DNA from 2 places in the Halomonas sp. BL6 genome. Region 2 is predicted to be linked to the other one. Evidence: riboswitches for the same ligand, from Rfam matches in the RefSeq annotation. Region 2 holds a riboswitch; the other holds the start of a gene.
What was found. Region 2 has a riboswitch for thiamine pyrophosphate ahead of tenA (thiaminase II). Riboswitches for the same ligand answer to the same signal wherever they lie in the genome.

Region 1 (5,608 bases), on a different contig from region 2:
GCGTTGTACATGGCCTCATCGGCGCGCTTCAATAACTCCTGAGGTGTCTCCGCCGCGTCGTGGACGAACAGCGCCACACCAATGCTGGTACTTACTTGCAGGGTCACGCCACCTGCGCTGAGCGGCTCCTCGATCACCTCGATCAGCTTATGGGCCAGCGGCTCCGGTGCGTCACTGGTCACCCCCTCGAGCAGCACGACGAACTCATCTCCCGCCCATCGGGCAACGAAATCCGTCTCGCGGACGGTTCGCTGGAGACGGCTCGCGATGTCGCGCAGCAGCTCGTCCCCCATGGCATGGCCGTGCTGATCGTTAATGCGTTTGAACCCATCGAGGTCTAGAAACAGCACGGCCAGCGGTGCGAGCGTACGGCGTACCCGTGCCATTGCCTCCGGCAAACGCTCATCTAGGGCGCGGCGGTTGGGCAAACGGGTGAGCACGTCTTCTCGGGCCTGCTGGTCGCGTAGGCGCTCTAGCTGCTGGCGTTCGGTAATGTCGTGAATGAACAAGCTGCGGCGTGGGCGGCCATTCACCTCGAAACGCTTCAGTCGCACCTCGACCGGCAAGCGAACGCCATCGCGCCGTAGGGCTTCTCCGGTCACCGGCATGGCGACATCGTCACTGGTGATTCCGTCGGGAAACATGAGCGATGTAATCGGCCGAGTGAGGGCTTCTTTGCGACGCCAGCCGAACATGTTCTCGGCTGCATGGTTCCAATCCAGCACGCGCCCCTGCTCATCGACGCTTAAATAGGCATCATATGCCGACTCGATCACCAGATTGAGTTCGCGGGTTCGCTGCTCGATACGCTGCTCGAGGCTTTGATGCAGCGCCGTGAGCGCCTGCTGAGTGGCGGCACGAATCTTCTGCTCGTTGATGAGCCGTTCGCGCAGGTGGATTTCGCCAATCACGATATCGGCCAAATCTTGCATCGCAGCCTTTTCTTGGTCACTTAAGCTGCGTGGCTGGCTGTCCATGGCGCATAGCGATCCGAGGACCAGCCCTTGTGAACTACGCAGCGGTATCCCGGCATAAAAACGGATGCCGCCAGGTGTCATCACGTAGGGATTGGTCACGAAGCGTGCGTCTTGCTGAGCGTCTTCGACCACTAGCGGCTCATCTTCGAGTACCGTGTAAGCACAAAACGCGACGTCCCTAGGTGTTTCCGATACCGCCATGCCCACTTGAGACTTGAACCACTGACGATCGGTGTCGATCAGACTGATGGTAGATTTAGGAACGCCGAGCAGCACGGTGACCAATCGCGTGATCCGATCGAAAACGGGCTCGTTTGGCGTATCCAGGAGGGCCAGTTCGTTAAGCGCAGCCAAACGGGCAGTTTCGTTGGGGGGTAACAGGTGGCTCATGGCGATCACACCTAAATGGTCATCAAACCCTTAACAGCATAACGCGAAACGAAATGTCCTGCTTAACGCCTTGATTAACGGACTTCGACACGTTGACGGCTCACCAGAGCCAACGCCACGCTGACCGTTGTTGAGAGTAGCAGCGCCCCTACGAACGGGCCTAACGTCGGTACGCTGCCGGGGAACGTGGCGGCCATTACCCCTGCGCTGACGCTGCCCTGATCGATCCAGCCAGGCAGCACGGCCCCTACGAGCCCCGCCAATCCGCCGCTTATTGCTGCCATCGGTGTCATACGCTGCCACAAGCCCAGCAGCACCGGTACCACGATCGCTGCACACAGCAGATCGGCAATCAAAAATAGCCGCAGCACGGAGAGCCCTTGCAAGGCAATCACGATCACAGGCAGCATGATCGCCACGGTGAGCCAGCGCGCCTTGTTGAGGGCCTCGGGCCGGTGACCATTGGCCCACAGCGACGCAATGCCGTTTTGTAAGGTGTCGACGCTCGAGGTGACCAGCGTGACGGCCAGTACCAATGAAGGCAGCGTGATCCATACCGGGGCATCACTAAGCAGCGCAAAAAACGGCATGGGCGGCTCGCCGAGACTGACCCCGCTCATCGCTGCCATAATACCTACGCCACCGATCACCATGACGACCAGTACGGTCAAGCCGCCACCCAACCAGGCACCGTGCCCCAGGCTCGCGTCGTCTTGGGCCGCCCATACCCGCTGCCAATAGCCTTGGTGAAACAAGTTGGCCGCCGTCACGGCGATCACCAGCGTCAACGCCACGCTGAGCGAGCTGCCGATGGGGAGCGACGGGAGTTGTGCGTCATTCGGCATACTGGGCAGTCGCCAGAGCGTCACGCTGGCGACGGCGAGCAGCAGCGCCAAAAGCAGCCACGCTTGCCAGCGGTCGGTGGCCAAGCTTGCCCGTAGCCCGCCCATGACGGTGTACACCAGCGTGGTGAGCGCCACCCCGATGATCACCACGGCGGGAGGCACGTCGGAGAGCAGCGCGGTAATCGCCCCGATGGCGGTGAGTTCAGCAGCCAGGAAGCAGCCCATGTAAGCCACGGAAACGAGCGCCACGAAATGGCGTACCCCCTTGCCATAGCAGGCGTCGGCAAACTCGGCAATGCTGCGTCCCTCGGGCAGTGCTTGGCGTATCTTAGGCCCGTAGAGACCCAAAACGATGAACGGCAGCGCCGAGCCAAGGGCATAGCCCAGTAGCGCCACGGGCCCTACGAATGCGCCGATTTCAGGGGGTGCAAAGAGTATCCAAGCCCCCATACCGGACGCCAAAAAGGAGAGCCCCAGGGTGGCCGACGTTTGCGAATTACGGGCGGTGACATAGTCATCCAGCGAGCCGCCACTGAAACGTGCCCGAAGACCCAGAAAAGCAAAGCAGCATAACGCTGCGCCTAACACGAAAGACGTTAGGTAAGGCATGTCGCGCTTCCTCCGCCGGTACGAACCGGATCAGGTTCCAGGGTCTGCGTTGCGCGCATTCTCAGCCCCATTGGGGCTCCCCTGGCGACAGTGAGTGGAGGCAGTATCCTCAAGCAAAGTGGTGCGTTAGTAAAGCCTTGCCCATGGGGCCGGGCTGCTTATTCCACTTTCTTGGGGACACGCCCCATCAGGTAAAACTCGGCGTTGGGCGGTGTTCCAGCTAGTGTCACCAAGCGGTTGGACATGCCAAAAAACGCGGCAATGGCACCGATGTCCCAGCAATCATCCAGCGTGAACCCCACTGCCTCTAAACGCGCCTGCCATTCGTCTGAAAACTCGCCCAGATCGATGGCACTGTGCAGTGCAAAGTCGAGCATCAACCGATGACGCTCGCTCAATCCCGCCACACGATGGTTGATGGCGATATTATCCGCCAGTAACGGATCTTTACTGTAGATACGCACCAGCGCGCCATGGGCGACGACACAGTACAAGCAGCGATTGCGGGCACTGGTCGCAACGACAATCATCTCTTTCTCTGCTTTGGTCAGCGTCTCCGATGGTCGCTCCATCAACGCATCGTGATACGCAAAAAAAGCGCGAAACTCGTCGGGTCGGTGAGCCAACATCAAAAATACGTTGGGCACGAAGCCCGCTTTCTCCTGCACGGCCAACATGGCTTCCCGAATATCATTGGGAACATTATCCAGAGTGTCAGGAAGTTTGAACCGACTGATCGATGCAGCCATAAAGGCTCCTTTTTTATTTTGAAGTAGAGTCCCACTACCAACTCACTTTTATCCGTAACAAATTGCTAACTAAAGACTCTTTTCATATGGCTTTACGCTCGCCATACTTTTAGTGATCTAATGTCATAAAAGCCGTACGCTATTCGGCTAGCCAAGCGGCGTACTTACAGGGAAACCACCATGTCATACTCCGAAGCAAAAGAGCACACGCCAGGGCGTTTGCATGAACTGTTCGCAGACCCGTACCGTGCGTTCGAGAACGATACGGATGAGCGTCAGTTGCATATCCGTGTCATGCTTCACACCCTGCTGGCCCAGCCTATGCAGCGCGGCCTGGTCACGCTTCGTGTGATTCACGGCTGGGAGAACGGTGGTTTCGAACCTGCCGACCTACAGCATGCCGATTTTACGCTGCACAACCTGCAAGATTTCGAGGCGGCGGCCACCTCCTTTCACGCGGCGGCGGAACGAAATGCCCCCCTACCCGCAGATCAAACCGCTATTCTCGCGGCTCCCCTGGCCGATGCCATTGCCGATGCCGAAGCAGAAGGCAACGCGCTCACCGACGATATTCGTGCCACACCGGCTCGCTGGCCCGCGTTCGAGGGTGGGCTTGCCCTCTACACTCTGTTCAAAATGTACCATCGCCTCGTATATGGCGAGGACGATACCTACCGTTGCTCACAATGTGAGACCCCCCACGGCCTTCGTGAAATTCATGAATTTCACCTCGAAGAGGGAGAATTCGCGCTGCTGGCGCCCGTTCGCGATGAGCAGGAGGCGCCCTACCTGCTCGTACTACACGAGAGCCAGCTTGGTCCCATAGGGCAACTACTCTCGGAGAGCTTACCGCTGTTTCAGGACGTGTGAAGGTCGCCTCCTCTACCGAGGAGGCGCAGCGTGTTGCCGCTCGCTATAGCGAGATCGTGCTATTGATACCGCTAGAGACGTTTTCGGGCTCGAACCAGCGGGCAGTGACCGTTTTAGTCTGCGTCCAGAACGCAATCGCCTGTTTACCGTTAGGCCCTAGGTCGCCCAGCTTCGACGCCCGAGAACCGGTAAAGCTAAAGTAGGCGACCGGCACCGGAATGGGCACGTTGATGCCAATTTGGCCGACGTCGATGTCGGTCTCGAAGCGTCGCGCGACCCAGCCCGAGTTCGTAAAGATCGAGGTGCCGTTGCCATTCGGATTGGCGTTAATGAAAGCGATGGCGTCGTCCAGCGTTTCGACGTTGACGACACACAGCACCGGCCCAAAAATTTCCTCACGATAGATCGTCATCTCTGCCGTCACATCGGAAAACAGAGTCGGCCCGACGAAATTACCGTCTGGGTAGCCGTCGACCGTGTAGCCGCGCCCATCGACCAGCAGCGTAGCACCCTCCTTCTCACCTGCCGTAATCAAACGCTCGACCCGCCCCTTGGCTTGCGGAGAGACCAGTGGCCCCAGATCGGCCTCGCGCTGGGTGCCGGGTCCCACGGTCATACCGCGCGCGCCGGCTTCGATGTCTTTGATCCACTCGCGCGCTTCCCCCACCAGCACGACCACCGAGTTCGCCATGCAGCGCTGACCGGCGGCACCAAAGGCAGAGCCCAGCAGGCTATCGATGGCTTGACTACGGTTGGCATCCGGCATGACAACACAGTGGTTTTTTGCACCCATCATGGCCTGCATACGTTTGCCAGCAGCGGCCGCACGGTTATAAAGCAGCGACCCCACATGGGTCGAACCGATGAACGACAGCGCCTTGATATCTTGATGGTCGGCAATTTGATTGGCAACGTCAGGCCCACCGTGCACGACGTTCAATACCCCAGCCGGAATACCCGCTTCATGTGCCAGTTCCACGAGCCGCATGGTAGAACTCGGGTCTTGCTCGGAAGGCTTCAAGACGAAGGTGTTTCCGGTGGCAATCGCCAACGGGAACATGAAACAGGGCAGCATGATCGGAAAATTGAAGGCGGTAATGCCCGCCCCCACACCCAGCGGCTGATGCATGGTATAGACGTCCACCTCGTTGGCCGCATTCTCCGCCAG
Region 2 (5,608 bases):
CCCGCCAGAACTCCCCCTCCACTCGAACACCTTTATAGCCACCTTTTTGTCCTTGGGAGCTTTCATAATCAGTGTTTTCGTTGGTTTCTGGTCCCATCACGGGTGCATCATCTTCTTCATCTACGTCAGTTCGCCAAGTGCGAAACATTGCCCAGCTTCCGCCAAAAACGTCGTTGATGTCGCGAACCAGTAGCTCATATCGACCGCCATCTCGCTCTTCTTGATGGCCTTCTATGCCTGCGTAGTCGCTAGTTTCAAGAGAGGATACATTTTCAACTCTTTGACGGTAGTAAGAGAGCCGTAACGCTAAGTTCCTAGCGGCCAAGTAATCAAGTAAGTATTCTCTCTTGATTTCTATGAGGCGCTGCTCACCGTTCTCGTCGAGAGTCTCACGAGCGACAACCACAAAATTCTCTTCAGGCCGAACCCAATTATCCCCTTCTTTAATGAGGCGAAGGGCTGCAACAAGGTCCGGGTTTAATATCCATTGCCTTCCTCCTACAACTGGTAAAGGTAACTCCAGGACTAAGTGAACGCCTATCGGTTCTTTGTCGTTATATTGATACTCATAAATAGTCGAGTAGAAGCCATCCTCGTATGCATAAGGGGCAATCGTTCTGCTAAGCCCGATGTCCCCCCAGCTTAATTTCTCAGCTATTTCACGGTTTTCTGGCGAGAACGCAACGGACCCACATCCAAAGAACTCGTTGCTATAACCTATGTTTTTAACGTTGCCGTTCTCGTTCTCTACAGAAGCTCGCAAAGGTACCCAAGTCGATTTAGATAATGTACGACGGGTCTTCTTCTTTTGAAGAATCCAATCTTGATCCATCGGTGATTAGTCTCCTGAGGCATAACGTTCGCATTTGCGGCTGCTTTGGAGCGCAGCGAAAAACCAGTCCGGCAACATGCGCTTGTTAAATACTATACGTGGCGAAGAACCTCATGGCGCCCGATTTCGATAGGAACTCCTCACCAACTAACATCGGCTGATACATCATGCCACCGGTGAGCTCTGATGGATGTTTTGAGACTACCGCACCTTTGCCGTCCTCAAGACCATGAATCTTTGCGTAAGTCGTTGGAAGAGAGAAGTCCAATATCTCCAGTGAGGGAAGGGTCAGCCACGCATGGATATTTATACTAGAGCCGTTGATACCGCGCTTGAGCATCTCGGACAAGCTTTCCTCTGTCTGCTTGAACATTTCGCTTTTTTCAAGGCTCACCCAACCGATGGTGTAGTAGGCGTCACAACGCAGAATTTTTTCGATAACCGGTTTTAGCCTCATATGAAGCGAGAGACACTGAGCCACGACATCCGCTTCGCTCAACTCGCCCATAATGTCTCGTATCGCAATTGGAAGGCAGCTTAAGGCCTCTTGGGTCAGAAAACGGGTATCACTTAATTCAACGCCCGGAGCGTTCAGGCCAAAGCGTGTTGTTCGTTCCAGCGCATCTAAAAAAATTTGACTCGTACACCTACACTCTCCTTGGTATTTAACGCCCGCAACAGCGGAAATTTAGGAGCGCTAGCGAGTAAATTTTCCGACTGCTTGCGTTTGTTAACACTTTACAATGTATGGTTAGCAACATCGCTCAACTTATGCTCTTTTATCATCCATCGAGCTATTTCACCAAACTCATTTTCAAGTTCAGAAAATACATGGGCTGTTCTCGGACTTATCAAAGGGTTAATTTCAGAAGCAGGAAGATTATACTTAATTGATTCTTTTCTAAACTCGTAACCCCAGTTGGCGATAGCAGCCAGATTCAATGCAATCTTTGTATTCTTGATTTTGTTCCAAATCTCTCTTTGGCGCTCTAGAGGCATTCTTTCACCAAGAGTGATGGACTTTATCGCATCCATTGGGACATTCATTACATAAACTGGAAAGCCCTTATAATCACCAACCTTCTTGCAATCAGAGAGATTTCTAACAATTCTATATTCTTGCTCATATTCCCAATCTTTGGGCTTTACACAAAGCTCGGCTATAGGAATTGGAGATTCACCACTTAAATAAGCACTAATGTCCTTTTTAGGTCTTTGCTCTCGATACTCTATATTAAATAGGCCCGTAAAAAATTCATGTTCTTCGTCAAACTCAATAACAGCTCCTGAGTACTCATCTGCATAATGTGACCACATTAGCAGAGATGACTCATTTTTAGATAAACATAGAATACCAACGGACTGATTCAGAGAGCTTAAAATCTTTCTGGAGTTGATGTCATTGCAATGGTCAGACTCAAAGTCAATTGGTAATTCTCCAACACTTGGCTGCCTTCTTGGTGCAAGTACGTCAAAGCTGATAGAGATATCTTTGGGTTCGAAATCCTCTGGAACATGTAATTCTGGAACCATTTCAAACGGGTCATTGAAAGCCCCAGGTTGAGTAAATCTGACACTCCCATCCAAAACCCTCAACGTATTCTCAGGTGTCAAATACTTGTATAGAGGCACAGTCTCTCCTTGAGTGTTAACGCCCGCGTAAAGCGCGCGAGGTACGAGCGTCGCCTTTAACGCGTTTGTTAGCACACTGCCTATTCATACGGATAAGACTTTCCTTCTAGCATGCCGCCATTCGACAAAGTAATTTCCAGTCGTTTGAACAGACCGAAGAAGTCAACGAGGTTCATATCCACGCGTACGCGCCTTGCTTCTATTACATCACCACTAGCAGCAAGCAAAGAAGGAAGATCAGGGTGCCCCTTCAGGTCGGTCACGAAGAACGTAACGTAAACTGGATCCTTATGGGTGCCATGATTCTCTCCAGCCCACATTTTGACGCCTACAACAAACTCTTCGTCGCTGATCAAGTCATTGTCTTTGAGCCACTTTGCTGCATTCTCTTTATCCGCGCGGTCGGCAGCTGCGCTACCTTTCATGTCATTGTATTGTACTGATGCTTTAAAAGTGTCCATTCTCTCTCCTTTGGGTTGTAGTGCTAACGCCTCAAACACCGGATTGGTGAAGTTGGCGGCTTTTTTGCGCAAGCGAAAAAGGTGACAGCTTTACCAAGTCCGCGTGCTTTGACTTGTTAGGTGCTTTATTCACTGTAGATTACATTACCATTTAAATCATAAACCTCTTCATATTGAAGGAGATTTGATACAAACTCATTAAAAGTATTTGCCACAACTAGACTATTGCCTTCATCCGTCTCTGTGACAATAACCTTGGGTTCAGTAAAAGAATCTCCATAGTCTAGGGCCAACCATGTATGGCCATCACCTTCTAGCGGCACATATGTTTCCGGAAGGCCCCACTCTCTGCCAGAGCTTATGGAGCTATATATTGAGTATTCCGAATTAGGATCTACGCTTGCAAACGTGCCAATTTCGTAAAAGCCTTCACCAAAATAGTATTGTAGAGTTTCGTTTTCACAAGACGGGAGTTTAACTACCTTAGTTTCTTCTGATTCGGAGAATTTCACATACTCTTTAGGTAGTGTGAATCCATATTTTTCCTTGAAGTAACTAAGAGCTTCTTCGTGCGTGTAAACTCGATAGTTTTCAACTTCTCGAACACCACCGCATTCAGGGCAAACAAAGTATGCAGTTCCGTCAACGATGTCTGGATTTTTGAGTTCTCTGCTACAACATCTCATACTTTGATACTCGCGCACCTAACAGTGATTATACGTCCTGCCATGAAACCTCAATGAACGTGACATCACAATGACTGAGGTTTCATAGCCACCAAATTGAATCTACCTCATTGATTCTACAGCGTGCAAAGAGAATTTTGGCGATGTAGCCAAAATTCTCGGGCTTGCGCGTTTTACTCACCTCAATATTACTGTTTTTATAAACAGCAATATGGAGCCATTTCCTCATGAAACTGATGGAACGCGTCAAGGTAACCATGGGGGTCAAGCACTCAACGCCATCGCCTTTTTCTTGTCGTTTATTGCTCTCACGGCAGACCACCTCTGTGCGCCCAATAAAATACGCCCCCTTGCATCTCCCCCACCCGCCTCCTACACTGCGCTGAATACTGCTTGACGGGGTGCCGGTGGAACCGGCTGAGATCGCTATACGGCTGGCTGCTACAGCAAGTCGTCACGGCGGGGCCCGTTGAACCTGATCCGGCTAGTACCGGCGTAGGAATCAAGCGGTGGTTGGGGTGCGCCGTGTTCACCTGATACCTTGCCCCAACTCACTCTCCTTTCGCCCGTGCGCCGGTTCGCTGTACCACCGGAGGCATCCAATATGGGCTACCGCTTTACCGATCTCACCACCGCTTGCCAGAACGATTGGCGCTCCTACATCGAGCACGATTTCGTGCGCCAGCTGGGCAACGCCACGCTGCCTGAGGCGTCGTTTCGCCACTACCTGAAGCAGGATTACCTGTTCTTGATCCACTTCGCCCGCGCCTACGCGCTGGCCGCTTACAAAAGCCCCACCCTGGCGGATTTGCGCCAGGCTCACGAGGGCTTGAAAGCCATCGTGGATGTGGAACTGGGCCTGCATGTGGGCTTTTGCCAGGAGTGGGGCATCAGCGAGCAGGAGCTTGCCGAACTCCCCGAAGCCCGCGCCACGCTGGCCTACACCCGCTATGTGCTGGATACCGGCAATCGCGGCGACCTGCTCGATTTGCACGTGGCGCTGGCCCCGTGCCTGGTGGGCTACGGCGAAATCGCCAACTGGCTGAACGCGCAACCCTCTACGCTGCGCGGCGCGCAAAACCCTTTTGACGCTTGGATCGCCATGTACGAAGGCGAGGAGTTCCAAGCCGCTATGCAGGCAGAGCTTGCGTGGCTCGATGCCCGCTTGGCCGATGTCACCCCCGCCCGTTTTGCTGAGCTGAGCAAGATCTTCCGCGATGCCACCCGCCTGGAAATCGACTTCTGGCAGATGGGTTTAGACCTTTCTGAATAACCTCCTACAACATAGAGCAACCGTCATGACCAAGACCGTCAAAAGCAGAACCGCGCACTTTTTAGCCGAAACCGCCCAGGTCGATGCCGCCGCAGTGGCGCCGCTGCCCGGCTCGCGCAAGGTGTACGTGGAAGGCTCGCGGCCGGATATTCGCGTGCCGTTTCGGGAGATCACCCTATCGCCCACCAAAACCAGCGGCGTGGATGAGCAGAACCCGCCGCTGCTGGTGTACGACACCTCCGGTCCCTACACCGATCCCAACGCCCGCATCGATTTGCGCCAGGGCCTGCCGGAACTGCGCCGCGCCTGGATCGAAGAGCGCAACGATACCGAGTTTTTGGATGGCCCCACCAGCCAGTACGGCCAGCGCCGCGCCAACGACCCCACCCTTGCCCAGCTGCGCTTTGATTTAAGCCGCACACCCCGCCGGGCGAAAGCGGGCAAGAACGTGACCCAGCTGCACTACGCCCGCCAGGGCATCATCACGCCGGAAATGGAGTTTATCGCCCTGCGGGAAAACCAGCGCCGCCAGGCGTTGGGAACGGCGGAAGTAGAGCGCATTCTGGGCCATCAGCATGCGGGCCAGAGCTTCGGCGCCAGCCTGCCCAAAGAGATCACCCCCGAGTTCGTGCGCGACGAGGTGGCCCGTGGCCGGGCGATCATTCCCAACAACATCAACCACCCGGAAAGCGAGCCGATGATCATTGGCCGCAACTTCCTGGTG

Region 1: linked by a shared signal. The riboswitch ahead of FHJ80_RS08900 (sodium:solute symporter) and the one ahead of tenA (thiaminase II) in region 2 are both predicted to bind thiamine pyrophosphate.

Annotation. Positions count from the first base shown of each region.
Region 1 covers NZ_VDGL01000003.1:476,171-481,778, reverse strand. The annotation lists gene FHJ80_RS08905 (diguanylate cyclase domain-containing protein) at 1-1,367, opposite strand, end outside; gene FHJ80_RS08900 (sodium:solute symporter) at 1,442-2,821, opposite strand; TPP riboswitch at 2,811-2,914, opposite strand; gene FHJ80_RS08895 (peroxidase-related enzyme) at 2,980-3,570, opposite strand; gene FHJ80_RS08890 (hypothetical protein) at 3,751-4,440, shown strand; gene FHJ80_RS08885 (CoA-acylating methylmalonate-semialdehyde dehydrogenase) at 4,484-5,608, opposite strand, start outside.
Region 2 covers NZ_VDGL01000001.1:340,653-346,260, reverse strand. The annotation lists gene FHJ80_RS01545 (hypothetical protein) at 1-832, opposite strand, end outside; gene FHJ80_RS01540 (hypothetical protein) at 918-1,340, opposite strand; gene FHJ80_RS01535 (DUF2971 domain-containing protein) at 1,571-2,464, opposite strand; gene FHJ80_RS01530 (hypothetical protein) at 2,545-2,925, opposite strand; gene FHJ80_RS01525 (SMI1/KNR4 family protein) at 3,051-3,611, opposite strand; TPP riboswitch at 3,999-4,130, shown strand; gene tenA (thiaminase II) at 4,216-4,884, shown strand; gene thiC (phosphomethylpyrimidine synthase ThiC) at 4,910-5,608, shown strand, end outside.